3 regions of the Dactylosporangium sp. NPDC050688 genome follow, and region 2 is predicted to be linked to each of the others. Evidence: riboswitches for the same ligand, from Rfam matches in the RefSeq annotation. Region 2 holds a riboswitch; each other region holds the start of a gene.
The links. A riboswitch is a leader RNA that binds a small molecule or an ion and turns the genes downstream of it on or off. The one in region 2 is predicted to bind cyclic di-AMP.
Positions count from the first base shown of each region.

Region 1: it holds a riboswitch for cyclic di-AMP, as region 2 does, so the genes downstream of both, AB0H83_RS40175 (hypothetical protein) here and AB0H83_RS43350 (NlpC/P60 family protein) in region 2, are expected to answer to the same signal.
Region 3: it holds a riboswitch for cyclic di-AMP, as region 2 does, so the genes downstream of both, AB0H83_RS49225 (C39 family peptidase) here and AB0H83_RS43350 (NlpC/P60 family protein) in region 2, are expected to answer to the same signal.

Region 1 is NZ_JBFAIC010000063.1:10,847-16,750, reverse strand. Features, by position in the region: gene AB0H83_RS40185 (reverse transcriptase family protein) at 1-1,167, shown strand, start outside; gene AB0H83_RS40180 (glycoside hydrolase family 19 protein) at 1,251-2,372, opposite strand; cyclic di-AMP (ydaO/yuaA leader) riboswitch at 2,776-2,919, shown strand; gene AB0H83_RS40175 (hypothetical protein) at 2,956-3,945, shown strand; gene AB0H83_RS40170 (exopolyphosphatase) at 4,019-4,963, shown strand; gene AB0H83_RS40165 (hypothetical protein) at 4,973-5,395, opposite strand; gene AB0H83_RS40160 (MarR family winged helix-turn-helix transcriptional regulator) at 5,419-5,835, opposite strand.
Region 2 is NZ_JBFAIC010000074.1:22,334-28,237, reverse strand. Features, by position in the region: gene AB0H83_RS43355 (ABC transporter ATP-binding protein) at 1-673, opposite strand, end outside; cyclic di-AMP (ydaO/yuaA leader) riboswitch at 1,007-1,151, shown strand; gene AB0H83_RS43350 (NlpC/P60 family protein) at 1,160-2,164, shown strand; gene AB0H83_RS43345 (methyltransferase domain-containing protein) at 2,198-2,959, shown strand; gene AB0H83_RS43340 (sigma-70 family RNA polymerase sigma factor) at 3,061-3,984, opposite strand; gene AB0H83_RS43335 (NAD-dependent epimerase/dehydratase family protein) at 4,401-5,372, opposite strand; gene AB0H83_RS43330 (family 16 glycosylhydrolase) at 5,572-5,904, opposite strand, start outside.
Region 3 is NZ_JBFAIC010000112.1:548-6,451, forward strand. Features, by position in the region: gene AB0H83_RS49215 (Ig-like domain-containing protein) at 1-746, opposite strand, end outside; gene AB0H83_RS49220 (hypothetical protein) at 854-1,720, opposite strand; cyclic di-AMP (ydaO/yuaA leader) riboswitch at 2,009-2,151, shown strand; gene AB0H83_RS49225 (C39 family peptidase) at 2,328-3,203, shown strand; gene AB0H83_RS49230 (transglycosylase domain-containing protein) at 3,226-5,391, opposite strand; gene asnB (asparagine synthase (glutamine-hydrolyzing)) at 5,791-5,904, shown strand, end outside.

The DNA.
Region 1 (5,904 bases), on a different contig from region 2:
CGGCCGCGGTGGCTCGGCCCGGTCGTCACGGCCGTCCTGCGGGCCTACCCGGAGGCGCCCGCGGACCGGCCCCGCGAGCTGGCCGAGCTCATCAGCGTGCCGTCCCGCCAGCCGATCCGGGTGTGGCGGGCGACCGCGACCCGCACCGTCCGGCAGCGGTGGGACTCCCCGCGCATCGACGACCTGGCCGCGCTCGCGGAGTTTCTCGACGTGACCCCGGACGAGCTGGACTGGTTCGCCGACCGTCGCGGGATCAACCGCAGGCACGGCGACCAGAGGGTGCGGCACTACTCGTACACCTGGATCGGCGACAGACTCGTCGAGGCGCCCAAATCCCGGCTCAAGGCGATGCAGCGCCGCGTGCTGGACGAGCTGCTCGGGCCGTTGCCGGTGCACCCGGCCGCGCACGGGTTCGTCCCGGGGCGCTCGGTGCACACGTTCGCCGCGGCGCACGCCGGGCAGGCGACCGTGGTGCGGCTGGACCTGCGCGGATACTTCTCCAGTGTCACCGCCGGCCGGGTGTACGGGCTGTGGCGCACCGCCGGCTACCCGGAGCCGGTCGCGCACGCCCTGACTGCGCTGTGCACCACCGCGACCCCGCACGCCGTGTCGCGGCGCATCGAGCACCGCACGCCGCACCTGCCGCAGGGCGCGCCGACCTCGCCCGCCCTGGCGAACCTGGTCACGTTCCGGCTGGACCGGCGCCTCACCGGCCTCGCCGCCAGGTTCGGCGCGACGTACGGCCGCTACGCCGACGACCTGGCGTTCTCCGGCCCGCTGTGGCAGCCGGCGCGGCTGGTGGCGGCGGTGACCGCGGTCGTGGCCGACGAGGGGTTCCGAGTCAACCCGGCGAAGACCCGGGTGCGCGGGCGCGGTGACCGGCAGCGGCTCGCCGGGCTGGTGGTCAACGAGCGGCCGGCGGTCCCGCGGGCCGACTACGACCGGCTGCGCGCGGTGCTGCACAACGCGGCCCGCGACGGCCTCGACGCGGCGAACCGCGACGGGCATCCGGACTTCGCCGCGCACCTCACGGGGCTGGTGGCGTGGGCGTCACACGGGCACCCGGCCCGGGCCGCGCGGCTGCACCGGCTGCTGCGCGCGGCAATCAGCCAAAGCGCGGTAATCAGCCAAAGCTCGACAATCGAACAAGGCTCGGCAATCGGATAGCGCACGGCTGCCGGGGAGCTGGCAGCAAGAAGGGCGCCCCACTCCCCGGGACGCCCTTCTGGTCCTTGCGCGTCAGCGCGCGTTCAGCAGCTCAGCGAGCCCGGCCCGACCCCCACCCCGAGGATGCCGACGAAGCGCTGGTACGCCGCCACCCGGCTCTGCACCTGCGCCGGGTTCCGGCCGCCGCACTCGAGGCTGCCGTTGATGCTGCGGATCGTCTCGCCGAACCCGGCGCCGTTGACCATCGCGTTGTGCGGGGTCATGGTGCCCGGGCCGCTCTGCGTGTTCCAGTACCAGAGCGCGGTCTTCATCGCGACCGCCGGGTCGGTCTGCACCAGGTTCGGGTTGCGCAGCAGGTCGATGCCGAGGGCGTCACCGGCGGCCTTGTAGTTGAAGTTCCAGCTGAGCTGGATCGGCCCGCGGCCGTAGTAGGCGGCCTGCCCGGCGGGGCACCCGTACGGCTGGCTCAGGTCGCAGTAGTGCGGGTAGTTCGCGGTGTTCTGCTCGACGATGTGCACCAGCCCGCCGGTCTCGTGGTTCACGTTCGCGAGGAACGCCGCCGCCTCCTGCTTGCGGGTGGCGTCGCTGCCGGTCTTCGCGAACGCCGGGTACGCGTTCAGTGCCGCGACCAGGCCGTTGTACGTGTAGAACGGGTTCCTGTTCGGGAACATCTGGTTGAACTGCGCCTCGCTGACCACGAACGCCCCGTTCGACGGCGGGTTGGTGGTCGGGTTGTTCGGCGGCGGCGTCGTGCTCCCGCCTCCCCCGTTGCAGGTGTACGGATCCCAGTACCAGGTGCTGATCGTCGGGCTGTACCCCGGGTTGTCGTGCTCGGCGATGTAGTACTTGCCGTCGGTGAACTTCACGATGTCGCCGGTGACGTAGTTGCGCCCCTGCACCCACGCCGGGAAGCTGCACCCGCCGGCGGACCCGGTCTGCGTCGGCGGCTGCGGGGTGCTCCCGCCGCACGCGCCCTGGTCCTGCCAGACCCCGCTGGTCCCGGGCGGCGCCTCGTTCTGCGTCCACCACTTGGCGAGGAAGTTGCGGCCGTTGTGGGACACGGTCGCGCCGCCGGTGTAGACCGCCGACGACTGCCACGCGGCCGCGCAGCTGGCCGCCGACGCGGGCAGCATGTTGAAGACCGCGACGACCCCACCGGCGACTGCGGTCGCGGCGAGCATCGCCAACAGGCGCACTCTGGACACCAGATCACTTCCGTTCACATCGACTGCTGTACGCCCATCCGACCAGGCGGGCCCGGCCGGAGCAGCGAACAACATCGAATAATGAACAACCTTTACGGTTTCCCTAAGCTGCCGTGCCCGGGCGGCGCCGGCACGGGCGGGAGCCGGTTCGATGGTGACGGTGCGCGATCGGCGAGTTGCGGAGAACAACCAGGTCAGGCGGGGTATTACCGCAAACGACCAAATGATTTCGTGATTTGCGTCACGTGTTTTTCTTTCCCCCGACTTAGGCGACCTGCTGAGATGCCACCGTGTCGCGAGGTGGGTCACAGCGGCGGACAAGCCGTGCGCTGCGCGGGCTGATCGCCCTGAGTAGGCTGGCCTTCGGTCTCGTCCGACAGGGCACCGCCCCCCGCGGTGCCGGACGCGACTGCCGCCTAATCGCCGGCTCGACACCGGCGAATCGGGGACCCAACCGTAACTGGGGTGAATCTGCGGGTGACCGCGGTAGGGATCGTTCCGTCCCGAACCCGTCAGCTAACCCGGTCGGCGGCCGACGGAAGGAACAACGAGCCAGATGTCTTCACGACATCCCGGTCGGCGGATGCTCGCCGTCCTGATGACGGCCGCCGTCCTGCTCGGGATGGCCGCCATGCCGGCCGCCGCCGAGCCGGGAGACGACACCGGCGACGAGGGGTCCAACGCGACCCTCGCGCAGGTCCTCGACCAGAGCACCCGTGCCTGGATCGAGGCGAAGGACAAGTACGACGCCTCGATCAAGCACCAGGCCGAGCTGACCGCCAAGCTCGCCACGACCGAGGCCGACCTCGCCCGGGTCACCGAGCAGGTGTCCGCGATCGCCGTCGCGGCGTACCGGACGGGGCCGCTGACCACGTTCATGGCGCTGATGGACTCGGGCAGCCCGACCGGGTTCGCCGAGCGGGCCGGCTCGATCGACGAGATCGCCCACCACAACGACAACCTGCTGCGTGAGCTCAACCAGCTCCAGAGAGACCAGAAGGCGCAGAAGGAGGCCCTCGAGGCTGAGGTCAAGCTCCAGCAGGAGCAGGTCGCGGTGATGGCCGCGAAGAAGAAGGAAGCCGAGAAGGGGCTGGCCCAGGCGGGCGGCCCGAGCAACGGCTTCGTCTCCGCCAACCTGCCCCTCGCCCAGCCCTCGCCGCGCAACGCGAGCGGCGGCTGGTCGTCGGAGTCCTGCAAGATGGATGACCCCACCACCTCGGGCTGCCTCACCCAGCGCACCCTGCACGCGATGCGGCAGGCGCAGGCGGCCGGGTTCAAGCGGTTCGTCTCGTGCTACCGGCCGAGCGGGCCGTACGAGCACCCGAAGGGCCGCGCGTGCGACTTCTCGGTGCAGGCCAAGTCCGGCTTCGGCGGGGTCGCCGCCGGCGAGGACAAGGTCTACGGGGCCAACCTGGCGACCTACTTCGTCAAGAACGCGGACCGGCTCGGCGTCATGTACGTCATCTGGTTCAAGCAGGTGTGGACGCCGGCGGTCGGCTGGCACCACTACAGCGGCGTCGGCGGGGACCCGTCCAGCGACCACACGAACCACGTACACCTGTCGATACTGTAAGAACCTCACATCCGCGCCCGGCCGGCCGATAGGGCAACTGTCGACCGGCCGGCGCAGGGTGAGGGGATCCGAAGTGAAGTACCGACTCGTGACGCGCAGCGACTTCGACGGCCTGGTGTGCGCCGTCCTGCTGCGTCACCTGGACCTCATCGGGGACATCACCTTCGTGCACCCCAAGGACGTTCAGGACGGCACCGTCGAGATCGGGCCGGGCGACATCCTGACAAACCTGCCGTACGCGCCGGGCGCCCACCTTGTCTTCGACCATCACCACTCGGAGACCTTGCGCAACACCGGTGACCGCGCCAACCACATCATCGACGCGGAGGCCCCGTCGGCGGCCCGCGTCATCTACGACCACTTCGGCGGCGCCGAGCGCTTCCCGACCGTCTCCGACGAGCTGATGGAGGCGGTCGACAAGGCCGACTCCGCCCAGTACGACATCGCGGACATTCTGCAGCCGGTCGGCTGGACGCTGATGAACTTCCTCATGGACAGCCGGACCGGACTGGGCCGCTTCCGCCAGTTCAGGATCTCCAACTACCAGCTGATGATGCAGCTCATCGACGCCTGCATCGACCACCAGGACGTCGAGGAGATCCTGACGCTGCCGGACGTGGCCGAGCGGGCCGAGCTGTTCCGCGAGCAGCAGGAGCTCTTCGTCGACCAGCTGCGCCGCGTCAGCCACGTCGAGGGCGACGTGGTCGTCGTCGACCTGCGCGACGAAGAGGTGATCTACGCCGGCAACCGTTTCATGGTGTACGCCCTGTACCCCGCGGCCCGGGTCTCCGTCCACGTCATCTGGGGCAAGCAGAGGCTCAACACCGTCTTCGCCGTGGGCAGATCGATCCTGGACCGCACCTCCCCGACCGACATCGGCTCGGTGATGCTCGAGTACGGCGGCGGCGGCCACCTCGCGGCCGGCACCTGCCAGGTCCCGCACGACGCGGCCGAGCGCGTCCTGGCCGAGATCATTGCCAAGGTGGGCGCGCCGCGCGCGGCGGCCATGAGCTCCTAGGCCGAGCCCCTAAGCCGCGGCCAGCTCGGTCTTCGCGCGGTCGGTGACCAGCAGCAACACCCGCCCGGCGGTGGCCAGCTCCTCCTCGCTGAGGCCGCCGTAGAGCCGGGCGGTGATCGCGTCGATGCCGGCGCGGATGTCCTCGAACCGCCGCCGCCCCTCCGCGGTCAGCGCGATGTCCCCGGTCAGCAGGCCGGCCCGCACCGCTGCGTCGACGACGGCCGCGACAGTCGCGGGGTCGGCCCGCAGCCCGCTCGCCATCCTCGCCACCAACGCGTCTCGCGTGACGGATTCGGTGCCGGTGAGATTCAGCGCGACCCACTGCTCGAACGATGTGCTGGTCCGGGCCAGCAGCAGCTCGAGCACGGCGCGCGTGCTGCGCTCGGCCTCGCCGATGATCCGGCCGTTGAGGGTCGTCGGTGCTGTGCTCATGGCGCACTCCTTCGGGTTCAGGGTCAGAACGTGGTGTCCAGCAGGGCGTGCAGGTCCTCGACGAACGCCTCCCGCCGCCCCTGGTCCAGCGGCGCGAGCAGCTGCTCCATCAGCTCCCGCACGATGCCGACGGCCTGAGCGGTGACCTCCCGCCCCCGCGCCGTCAACACCAGCTGCACGGCGCGCGTGTCGGCGGGGTCGGGCAGCCGGTCGAGCAGTCCGGCGGCCTCGAGGGTCCGGGCGAGCTTGGAGACGTAGAGCGGTTCGAGCCCGGTGTGGTCGGCGAGCCGTCGCTGGCTGGGCCGCTCCAGGCCGAGCAGGCTGGCCAGCAGCGAATACTGCGCATGGGTGAGCCCGACCGGCGCGAGCGCCCGGTCGACGGCCACCCGCCACTTCATCGACAGCCGCCAGACCAGGAACCCGGGCGTAGGACCGCTCATGCCCAATAATGTACATGGCTACTATAGCCATGGCTAGTATTCCCGGCCGGGACAGCGAAGAGCGCCGGG
Region 2 (5,904 bases):
CCCGTCCCAGGTAGAACTCGCGGATGTCGTCGTCGGCGAGCAGTTCGGCGGCGGGTTTGTCGAGCACGACCTTGCCCGTCTCCAGCACGTATCCGTGCTCGGCGATGGACAGCGCCATGGTCGCGTTCTGCTCGACCAGCAGCACGCCGGTGCCGGCCCGGTTGATCTGCACGATCAGGTCGCGGACCTGCTCGACCAGGCGCGGCGCGAGGCCGAGGCTGGGCTCGTCGAGCAGCAGGTACGCCGGGTCGGACATGAGCGCCCGCCCCATCGCCAGCATCTGCTGCTCGCCGCCGGAGAGGTATCCGGCGATGCTGCCGCGGCGCTGGGCGAGGACGGGGAAGAGGGTGTACATGCGGTCCATGGCCTCCGCCCGGCCCTTCGGGCGGGTGTGGGCGCCGAGCCGCAGGTTCTCCTCGACGGTCAGCTCGGCGAACGTTCTTCGTCCCTCCATCACCTGCGACACACCGCGGCGGACCACGGCGGCCGGCCTGAGCCGGTGGATGGGGCGGTCGTCGAGCGTGACCGCACCCTTGGTGACGGCGCCGTCATGGACGCCGAGCAGGCCCGACAGGGCCCGCAGCAGGGTGGTCTTGCCCGCACCGTTCGCGCCGAGCAGCGCGACGATGCGACCGGGTGGCACCTGCAGGCTGACGCCGCGAAGTACCAGCATCACGTCGTCGTAGACGACCTCGAGGTTCTGGACACGCAACACGGGGTGACGCTCCTCCGGGGGTGTTCGGAGTGGGCGAACTATGTGCATCGACGGTGAATAAAGTTACGTGTATTTAACCGGGTCTCAGAGCAGAATCAAGCCCCAAATGTGTGTCCGTCAACACCATCTTCTGTGTTGCATCACCGTCCGATGTGGACCGACGACCCGCCGTGATTCGGACTTTTGGGGTAATAGATATAGAAGAACGCGGGCGGGTTTCGCTTCGCTGGTGATCACGTTAAGTTATGTCCTGGCCTGCACGGCAGTCCGTCGCCCACCCCGGGCGGCGCCGGGCAAGCGCCGCCGAATCGAGCGCCGCTCTGGCGCTGTCGAGCCGGGGACCCAGGGTCCTTGGGGTGAATCCGCGAAGCGCGGTAGGGCGCACTCTTCCCGCCCGAACCCGTCAGCTAACCCGGTAGGCGGTCAGTGAAGAAGGGTCATCCCTTGTCCGCTGGACACCGCGCCAAGCGGTCCTTGCTGCGCTCCCTGGTCATCGGGGCCGTCGCGCTGGCCGTCGTGGCGCCTGCGAGCGTCGCCAAGGCCGATCCCACCCTCGCCGAGATCGAGGCCCAGCTGGAGAAGATGGGCGACGAGTTCGAAGCTACGGTCGAGGCTTACAACAAGGTCAACGAAGATCTCGCCATCGCTCAGGCGGCCAACGTCGATCTGCAGAAGAAGCTGCAGCCGTTCGCCGACAGTGCCGCCGCCGCCGGCGCCAACGTGGACGTCCTGGCGGTGGCCGCGTTCAAGACCTCGGGCAAGCTCGGCACCCTCTCGGTCATCTTCGGCGCGCGGTCCTCCGATTCACTGATGGACCAGATCACCACCCTGCAGCAGATCAACAAGCATCAGCAGGCGGAGATCGGGGCCTTCCAGGAGGCGAAGGTCAAACTCGCCGAGGAGCAGCAGAAGATCAACGACACGCTCGCCGCCGAGAACGCGAAGAAGGCCGAGCTGGAGACCAAGAAGAAGAAGATCGAGGGCGACGTCAAGAAGCTCGAGGATCTCAAGCGCCGGGCCACCGCCGCCGGTAGCACCAAGACCTCGGGTTCGGCGAAGCCGGCTGGTCCGCCGCCAGCGGTGTCGGGCGTGGCCGGCAAGGCGGTCACCTTCGCCTGGAACCAGATCGGCAAGCCCTACAAGTGGGGAGCGTCAGGACCCGGCAGCTATGACTGCTCCGGCCTTACGTGGGCGTCGTGGAAGAACGCCAGCGGCAGAACCCTGCCCAGGACCGCCCAAGGTCAGTACAACGGGCTGCCACATGTTGCACGGGCCGACGCCGCCCCCGGTGACCTGGTCTTCTTCGGCTCCTCAACCAGCAACATCACCCACGTCGGTCTCTACATCGGCAACAACCAGATGATCCACGCTCCGACGACCGGCAGGACCGTGGAGATCCAGTCCCTCGCCTCGCGCACGAACATCCGGGGCTTCGGCCGGGTCAGCTGACCCTCCAGGAGGCCATGCCCGGCAAGATGGGGCATGGCCTCCTGGGATCCCGAGCAGTACGCCCGCTTCGCCGACGAGCGGTCCCGCCCCTTCCACGAGCTCGTCGCGCGCATCCCGACCACCACCCCGGTCGCCGTCGTCGACCTCGGCTGCGGGCCCGGCACGCTGACCGCGACCCTCGCCGCCCGGTACCCGGACGCGGCCGTGCTCGGCATCGACGCCTCGCCGCAGATGCTCGCCGCGGCGGCACCCCTGGCCACGCCGCAGCTGTCGTTCCAGCTCGGTGACATCGCCGGGTGGCGGCCGCAGCGCGGCTCGGTCGACGTCATCGTCGCCAACGCCTCGCTGCAGTGGGTGCCCGACCACGCCGCGCTGCTGCCGGTCCTCGCCGCGGCCCTCGACGACGGCGGCACCCTCGCCTTCCAGGTGCCGACCGGCGGCCCGGTCCTCGACGCCACGGTGCTCGACCGGGCGGGGCTCGACCCGGCCCTGCCCGGCCCGCGCGGCGCGTCGCCCGTGCGGGAGCCGGCCTGGTACGTGCGCACCCTCGCCGGGCTCGGCCTGGCCGTGGACGCGTGGGAGACGACGTACCTCCACGTCCTGCCGGGCGACGACCCGGTACTGGAGTGGTTCAGCGGCACCGGGCTGCGGCCGTACTTCGACGCGCTGTCCGGCGCCGAGCTCGACGACTTCCGCGCCCGGGTCGCGGCGCACCTGCGCGAGCACTACCCCCGCGAGCCGTTCGGCACGATCCTGCCGTTCCCGCGGCTGTTCGTGGTGGCGCACCGGCCCTGATCATGGGCGGTTCCTGATCATGGGCGGTCCGCACCGCCCCGACTGACACGACAGCCCCCGACCCGGGAGGGTCAGGGGCTGTGGGTCGTCGGTCGAGGTGGTTATGCGGCCTGCAGGCCCTCGGCGCGGGCCAGCTCGCGGAGCCGGCCGAGGGCCTGGATCTCCAGCTGGCGGATGCGCTCGCGGGACAGAGAGAACCGGCTCGCGACCTCGGTCAGCGAGTGCTCGCGACCGTCCTCCAGACCGTACCGGGCGCGCATGATGCCCGCCGACCGGTCGTCGAGGTGGTTGAGCAGGCCCTCGATGCGCTGGCGCTCCAGGGCGGCGAGGACCACGTCCTCCGGCGACGGCGCGTCGGAGTCGGAGACCAGGTCGCCGAGGCTGGTGTCACCGTCGTCGCCGACAGGGGTGTCGAGCGAGACCGTGTCCTGGGACCAGCGCTTGAGCTCGTGGACGCGCTCGACGGGGACGCCGAGGGCGGTGGCGAGCTGCTCGGGCTCGGGATCGTTGCCGAGCTCACGGGTGAGCTGACGCGCGACGTTGCGCATCCGGTTGACGTCTTCGACGAGGTGGACCGGCAGCCGGACGGTGCGCTCCTGCTGCGCGATCGCCCGGCTGATCGCCTGGCGGATCCACCATGTCGCATATGTCGAGAATTTGTAGCCGCGCACGTAGTCGAACTTCTCGACGGCACGGACCAGGCCGGTGTTGCCCTCCTGGATCAGGTCGAGCATCGGCATGCCGGACCGCACGTAGCGTCGCGCGATCGAGACGACGAGGCGCAGGTTGGCCCGGATGAACCGGTCCTTCGCGCGCTCACCATCGTCGACGAGGCGCTGCAGCTCGGCGGCGCTCACGCCGTCGGGCAGCTCGCCCTCGTCCAGCAGGTGCTCCGCATAGAGACCGGCCTCGACCGCCTTGGAAAGCTCGACCTCAGAAGCGGCGTCGAGCAGCGGCGTGCGGGAGATCTCATGCAGGTAGACACCAACCAGGTCGCGCTCTTCGGCACCTGTATCGGGTCGCATCTCCACTTTCACGTTCTCCACCTTCGGGCCCCTCCCCGTCCATCCTTCGCCTTCCCCGTTTCACCCTGCTAAAACGGGTGCCCCCCGGGTATGCCCCCTACACAACGGCCACGTGCCCTGCCGAATTCCACCCTCGCGGGCGATTCCGGTGACGACCCGTGAGAGTTGCACCACTTACCTAGACGACTCGGGAGCAGCTCCGGTTCGCTTCGGTTCCAACAAGTGATACGTGGTATTCCTGCCCGTCAGACGCCTAAACTCGCTGTGAGTTCCCTGGGAACGGCACTGACTGGGACCGGGGTCACGGATGTTCATCGGCAAGCGTCGGCCGGATGACAGGCAAATGCGCAGGTATCCGTAGAAATCGACGCGTGCCGCCGTCTGTCGAAATGCTGACGTGCTCGTCACACTCCCGCCTACCGTGCGTGCCATTCCCGCAACAGGGCGACTTCTTCCTCTTCGGTGAGACCAGTCATGTGGCGTATGTCACTGAATGCGGCGAGGGTGTCAGCCGCCGTTTCCGGCAGGGGCCGGGGGCGAAGTCCGGCGGACAGGGCCGCAGTGGTGTCCCGGGTGAGGAACCCGGCGTATTCGGGCAGCGGCAGCCACAACGGCAGTGACCGGGGACCGGACCAGGGCCGCACGTCGTGGGCGACGAGGAAGTCCTGCGGCACCCAGGTGAGGGTGCCGTCGCCGCCGAACCCGGCGTGGAACTCCCGGCGGGTCATCGGGGCGCAGATGCCGTCGAAGACCCCGGTCAGGCCCTCCTCGGCGGCGCGCACCGTCCAGTCGGCCAGGTCGCGGACGTCCACGTACTGCACCCGGTCACCGGGGTCACCCGGAGTGAGGATCTCGCCGCCGCGGGCGTGCCGGGCGACCCAGTAGTCGAACCGGCCGGTGGGGTCCTCGGGCCCGACGATGAGCCCGGCCCGGTTGACGAAGACGTCGGGGAACGCCTCCTGGACGAGCTGCTCGCACGTGACCTTGCAGCGGCCGTACTCCTCGGCGCCGGCGGCCGGGTCGTCGAATTCCGGCGGGGCGGGCGGGAGCAGCGGTGCGGTGGCGGCGGTCTGGCCGGGGGTCGCGGCGTCGGCGTACACGGAGCAGCTGGACACGAACGTGCAGTGCCCGACCCGGCCGGCGAGCTCGGCGACCATGTGCCGGACGTGGCTCGGCGTGCGGGCGACGTCCACGACCGCGTCGAACGTGCCCTCGACGTTGCCCAGGCCGCCGGGCTGCGACCGGTCGACGGTCACGAACCGGGCGCCGTCGACGGGGTCGCCGGACGTGCCGCGGGCCGCGCAGGTGACGTCGTGGCCGGCGGCGAGGGCCTGCCGGGCGATGGCCCGGCCGAGGAACACCGTGCCGCCGAGTACAAGGATTCTCATCCGGCGATCCTTCGCCCCCGGTGCGCCCGCCGGCTGCCCTGTTCGCTCTGAGCGCGACACCCGGGCCACCGGCCGGGGCGGCGGCGCCGGCGGGTCTGGCGCCCCGCGAAGGCGCGGACCCGGCGGGTCTGGTGCCCCGCGAAGGCGTGCACGCGGCGGGTCTTGTGCCCCGCCGAAGGCGCGGACGCGGCGCGGCGGGTCAGGCGCGGTGCGACGGCGGCGGGCGGTGCGGGCGGGTCTTGTGCATCACGAGGGCGAAGAGCGCGACCGCCGCCATCACCGTCGCCACGACGGCGAGCCACAGCGACCACCGGTGCCCGCTCGGCGAGCCCGGCACCGCGTTGTGCACCGTGGACGGCTGGGCGGCCACGGCCGGCATGGACGAGTCCGGGGCGTAGGCATACACGCGCAGGTAGTCGACCTGGAACTCGGCGGGCAGCGCCGTCGACGAGCCCGGGGTGCCCGACCCGCCGACGGTGACCGCGAAGCCGAACCAGCGCTGCTCGGTGGACACGCCCGGGTCGGCGGAGCG
Region 3 (5,904 bases), on a different contig from region 2:
TTGGTCGCGTTGTCGATGTCGATGGTCAGCTTCCGGCCGATCGTGACCGTCGCCGCGAAGTCCTCGTCGGCGTGGCCGTTGCCGATCCGTACGCCGTTGAGCGCCTTCCGCGCGGTGATCTTCGTGCCCGGCTGCCAGTACTGCTCCGGCCGGTACATCACCTGCCGGCCGCCGAACCAGTGCCACGCACCGGCCTGCGGCGGATCGCTCTTCACGAAGAGGCGCTGCTGCACGGCGGCGCGCGACTCCTGCGGGACGTCGGAGCCGAACTGCACGACGATCGGCATGCCGACGCCGTAGGTCCCGCCGTTGGTCAACATCAGGTCTGACGTGACGACCGGGCCGCTGGGCTTCGCCGCCGTGGTGAAGGCCGTCTCCCGGGTCACGGGCTTGTTGTCGGCGCCGACGGCGGTGACCTTCGCGGTGTAGGCCGTGCCGTAGCGCAGCGCGGTGGCGGGCACCCAGGAGGAGCCGTCGTCCCGGAACTCACCGGCGACCCGCTGGCCCGCCGCGTCGGTCAGGGCGACCTCGGTGATCTTCCCGTCGCTCACCTTCGTGCCGATCTCGGTGCTGACCGCCACCCCCGACTCGCCCGCCGCCGGGGTGAGGGCCAGTCCGACCGGCGGCGCGGGAGCGTTCCATTTCGCCGCCGTGTGCTTCTTCGGTGAACTGTGACATCCCGACAGGCCCAACTGCGCTCCCACCGCGAGCGCGATCAGCGCCACCGCGGTCCGGCCGGGCCTCATGTGCTCTGCCTGTGCATGGACATGGGGGCATCGTCGTGCGCAGGTGGGCGAGGCCGGGGCGGTAAACGAGTGACAATGCGAGGGACCTGCCGGCGCGCGGCGCCGTCCTACATGACGGCGTCCACGATCCGCTGTGCGAGCCCTTCCCATTTCGCGTAGGCGTCCGGGAAGGCCGACCGCTGCACCATCTGTGCCGCGACGGTGACGGCCAGCTGTTCCCAGCCCTGGATCCGGGACAGTGCCGCGTAGAACTTGCGTGCGGACTCGCGCGGATCCATCAGCTGGTCGACCGAACCCCAGCTCGGCCGCTGCTGGAAGAGGCCGACCGAGTCGTAGTCGTACCCCACGCCCTCGTTGGGGCGCTGCAGCGACTGCGGCACGTTCGGGTTCGCGAGGTTGCGCAGGTGGCTCTCCTGCAGGGCGGTGGCGATCCCCACGACGGCCGCCCGCCGCGGCAGGTTCAGCTGCCGGGCGACGTCGATGATCGCGACGGCGTTGTTCATCTCGGCCTGGGTCAGCCCGCCGACGGGCGCGTGGACGGTCGGCGACGGCGACGCCGGTTGTTCGGCGGACGGTGCCGGGGCGGCGTTCGTCGGTGTCGGGGCGGCCTTCGCCGCCGGCGGCGTGACGGTGCCGGTGGCGTCGGCGGGTTTCCGGGCGCGGCTGCGTGAGGCCGGCCCGTCGGCCGCCGAGCGTCCGGCGTCGACGGCGAACGCCGCGCTGTCCGCCGGCACGGCGACGGGTCCGGGTCCGGCCGACGACGACAGCGTCGTGGACAGGGCGATCGTCGCGACCGCGACGGCGGCCACGGCGTACCGGCGCAGCCTGGCGGGCACGGGTGCGTGCAGCCGGAGGCGGGCCGCGTGCAGCCGGAGGCGGGCCGCGTGCCGCCCCCGGCGGGAGCGGCGCAGATGGCGGGGACCGCGCGTCTGCGCGCCGCTGAGCTGCTGGTCGTTGTCGGCGCCCGGGAGCATCCGGCGAGCCTAGGGGTGACCCGGACCAGGGGGTGTGGCAGGCGTGCGAACCGGCCGCCCGGACACTGGGCAGGCCGCACGGCGCCTGGTGCGGTCGGCGAGGTGCACCGGGGCACGACGCAGCCGACCGGCAGGCGGCCGGTGCGCCCGCAGTCTGCACCCGGTCCGTTCGCTATGCCGTCGTCACGCCCGGTAGCCGCGCCGCGTGGGGGATCCGGTGTCGTTTTTCGCGGCCCGGTAGTGTCCTCGCATCCGCCCGGCCCGCCGTCACCCACCTCGGGTGACACCGCGGCGGATCCGCTGAGTCGCGTCCACGCGAGCCGGGGAACCGAGCACCACCGGGGTGAATCCGCGGGGCCTGGGCCTCGAGGTAGGGCGATCTTCCCGCCCGAACCCGTCAGCTAACCCGGTAGGCGGCACCGGAAGGAGCACTCCGTGCAGCCATTGACCCGGCATCACCCGTGTCGCGGCACCTCGACCCGCGGACCGGCCCGGTAGCCACCGGACCTCACCACACCGGCCGCCGGCCGGTGTGGCAGCCCCCCGCCCGGATCACGTCCGGCACCGGCAACAGCAGCCGTCATCCAGCATGTCTGTCGAGGTACCCGTGAGCTACCTGTACAAACCCAGGCACCACAGCCCCAGCCCCAGCCCCGTCCCGTTGCGCTCCCGCGTGCTGCCGATCGCAGTCGCCGCGGCGGTCCTCGCCGTGACATTGGTCGTCGGCGTGGCCGTGCAAGCCTCAGGCCCCGGCCTGTTGGCCGACGCGCAGTCGCTGACCTCCGCGGATTCGTCCCGGTCCGACGTCGGCCAGGCCGCACGCGACCGGCAGCGGACACAGGCGGCGCCCGACGCCGCAGCCGCCCCGTCGAAGGCCGCCGCCGGTGCGGCGCCGTCCACGCCCGCCCCGCCCGCCGCCACGTCGACCGCCCCGCCCGCCGCCACGGCCGGCACCACCGCACCGGCCGCCCCGGCGGCGAAGGAGCTCGCCTACCGGTTCGCCTGGCAGGAGAACTTCTACTTCTGCGGCCCGGCGGCGACCCGGATCGCACTGACCGCGCGGTCGATGTACCCGTCCCAGTCCGAGGTCGCCCAGAGCCTGCGCACGACCGTCAACGGCACCGACTCCGCCGACGACACGACCCGGACGCTCAACGCGTACACGAAGTCCTCCTTCTACAAGTCGCACTACATCACCGGTCAGTCGGCCACCCAGGCCGAGATCGACCGGATGCAGGCGGACATCGTCAACGCGATCGCCAACGGCTACGCCGTGGTCGCCAACATCACCGGCTCCGCCGTGGACGACAAGGGAGGCTCGCACGCGTACCCGGGCGGCCACTACATCGCGGTGGTGGGCTACAGCAACGGCGGCAAGACGGTGAAGATCGCCGACCCCGCCGACGCCCTGGGCGTCGGGCACTACACGCTGACGACGGCCAAGCTCGCGCACTGGACCGCCCTGCGCGGATACTCCGCCTGACGCGGCGGTCAGCGGCCAGCGGTCAGCGTCCCAGCGCCCGCACCCGGCTGGGCGGCCGGAACGCCTGGACCGGCTGGCCGCGCAGCGCGCCCGCCATGGTCTGTGCGACGGCGGTGTTGACCGAGCCGGCGATGCCGCTGCCCACGTGGTCGTTCGGGTTGTCCGCGTTCACCGCGATGCCGGCCGCGGCGATCTGCGGCGTGAAGCCGACGAACGTCTCGGTCGAGTTGCGCTCGGAGCTGCCGGTCTTGCCCGCGACCGGGCGACCGCCCAGGATGCCGGACACGTTCTCGGCCGTGCCGCCGTCGCACTTGTTGTACGCCGACGACCGGCTGACCGGGCACCGTGCCGCGTCGGTCGCGGCGGCCGCCACGTCCTCGCTGACCACCTGCCGGCACTTCGGCGCGGCGGCGTCGACCGGTTTGCCGTCGGAGTCGGTGATCGACAGTACCGGCAGCGGCTGGCAGTACAGGCCACCGGCGGCGATCGCCGCGTAGGCGTTGGCGAGGTCGAGCGGTGTGGTCGAGGCGACCCCGAGGGTGAACGATCCCCACTGGTCCGCCTTGGCCGCCATCGCCGCGTCCGCGCTGGAGCGGAACGTGATACCGAACCGCTGCGCCATCTCGACCACGCGGCGCGCGCCGATCTGCTGTTCGAGCCAGACGAAGTAGGTGTTGACCGAACGGCCGAAGCCGTTCCACATCGTGCGGTCCCCGTCCATCCAGCTCGGGGAGTCGTTCCCCGGGCACCACCTGCCACCGCAACTGCCCGGGCCGCTGCCCGGCCACACGGTCGCCAGCCGGCTCGGTGCTTTGTACCTGGTGCTCAACGGCATGCCCGCGTCGAGCGCGGCCAGCATCGTGAACATCTTGAACGTCGAACCCGCCTGATACCCGGCGACGCCACCACCGCCCGCGATGAGCTGGTTGACGGTGTTCGGGTACTGCGGATGCTGGCGCGGGTTGGGATCCAGGCTGTAGCGGCGGTTGACGGCCATCGCGAGGACCCGGCCGGTGCCGGGGGTGACGACGGCCAGCGGCATCGACCGCGCGCTGCCGTAACCGTAGACGCTCAGGGACTGGTTGAGCGCGATCGCCTGGATCCCAGGGTCGAGCGACGTGACCACCGTGTAGCCGCCGGTGCGCAGCGCATCGTCGCGTTCGGCGCGCGTGGCGCCGAACTCCGGCTGGCTGCCCCACCACTGGCGGAAGTAGTCGCAGAAGAAGCCCCAGTCGTTGTGCGCCTGCGGGACGGACACGCAGTTGTTGGGCAGCCCGCGCTGCGTGAGCTTCAGCTCCTGGGCCTGCGCCGCGGCGGCGTCCGAGGCGCTGATCACTCCCATCTTCGTCATCGCGTCGAGCGTGTAGGCGCGGCGCCGCAGGGCCGCGTCGCGGTCGCCGCTGATCGGGTTGTCGCCGTCCGGTGACTGCAGCAGCCCGGCGAGCAGCGCCGCCTCGGGCAGCGTCAGCTCCAGGGCCGACTTGCCGAAGTACGTCTGGCTGGCGGCGTAGACGCCGTAGGCGCCGGCACCGAAGTAGGCGATGTTCAGGTACCCCTTGAGGATGTCCTGCTTGCTCAGGTGCTGTTCCAGCATCGTCGCGTAGCGCATCTCGCGGACCTTGCGGGCGGGCGTGTCGGCGACCGCGTCGACCCGCTGCTGCGGCGACAGGCTCGGATCGTTCCTCAGCACGTTGCGCACGTACTGCATCGTCAGCGTCGAGGCGCCCTGCTGGGCGCCGCCCCGGCCGTTGGAGACCAGCGCGCGCAGGACGCTTTTGCCGTCGACACCGCGGTGCTGGTAGAAGCGGGTGTCCTCGGCCGCGACGACGGCCTGCTGGAGCACCGGTGCGATCTGCTCCAGCGGCACGTCCTTGCGGTACTCGTCGTAGAACGTGGTGATGAGCGTCTTGCCGTCATTGGCGTAGACGTAGGTGGCCTGCGGCGGCGGTGGCAGCGCCAGGTCCGAGGGGAGGTTCCGCCAGACGTCGCGGCCGGCGTTCACCGTGGAGCCGCCGATGAGCGCGAGCGGCAGCACGCTCGCGGCCACGACCAGACCCGAGATGACGCCGCACAGCACGAGCCGGCCGAGCGCCCTGAACGCGCGGGCTGAGCGACCCGGCGCCTCGGCTGCCGCACGGCGGGTGCCGGCGCTGTGCTGGGACCGGCGTCGGGCGCGGACGAGGCGCATTGGCTTCTCCCAATCAGACAACAGGTGGTTCGCTTGCCGCCGATCCGAGAAGGACCGATGTGACCGGCGCGCCGTTACCCGGGGGGTACCGGGCCAAACGGCAGGGGCGCCCGGCCGCCCGGATGGTCACCCCCGGACCGGGCTAGCCCGCCCGCGTGCCGGTGATCCCCCTGGTGGGAGCGATCGGATGACGGCCGGGCAATCAGGGGCCCGACCTCGGCGGGCTCTGTTCGGCTGGATCGCGCGGCGCACGGTGGCCGTTCGAACGGGGGCTCAGCCGCACCGACGGCAGCTCACCGGCGACGGCTCACCGGCGACCGCCGACAGAGCGGTCCGCGGCCCGACACCGCTGCCACGCGAGGCGACCGAAGGGAAACGACGCCCATGTGCGGCTTCCTGATGTACGTGGGGGACTTCCCCATCTCCCCGGAGACCCTTGGACAGGTGGAACGGCAACTGGAGTTGCTCGACCACCGCGGCCCCGACGACATGGCCCTGGAACGGTCAGGGCAG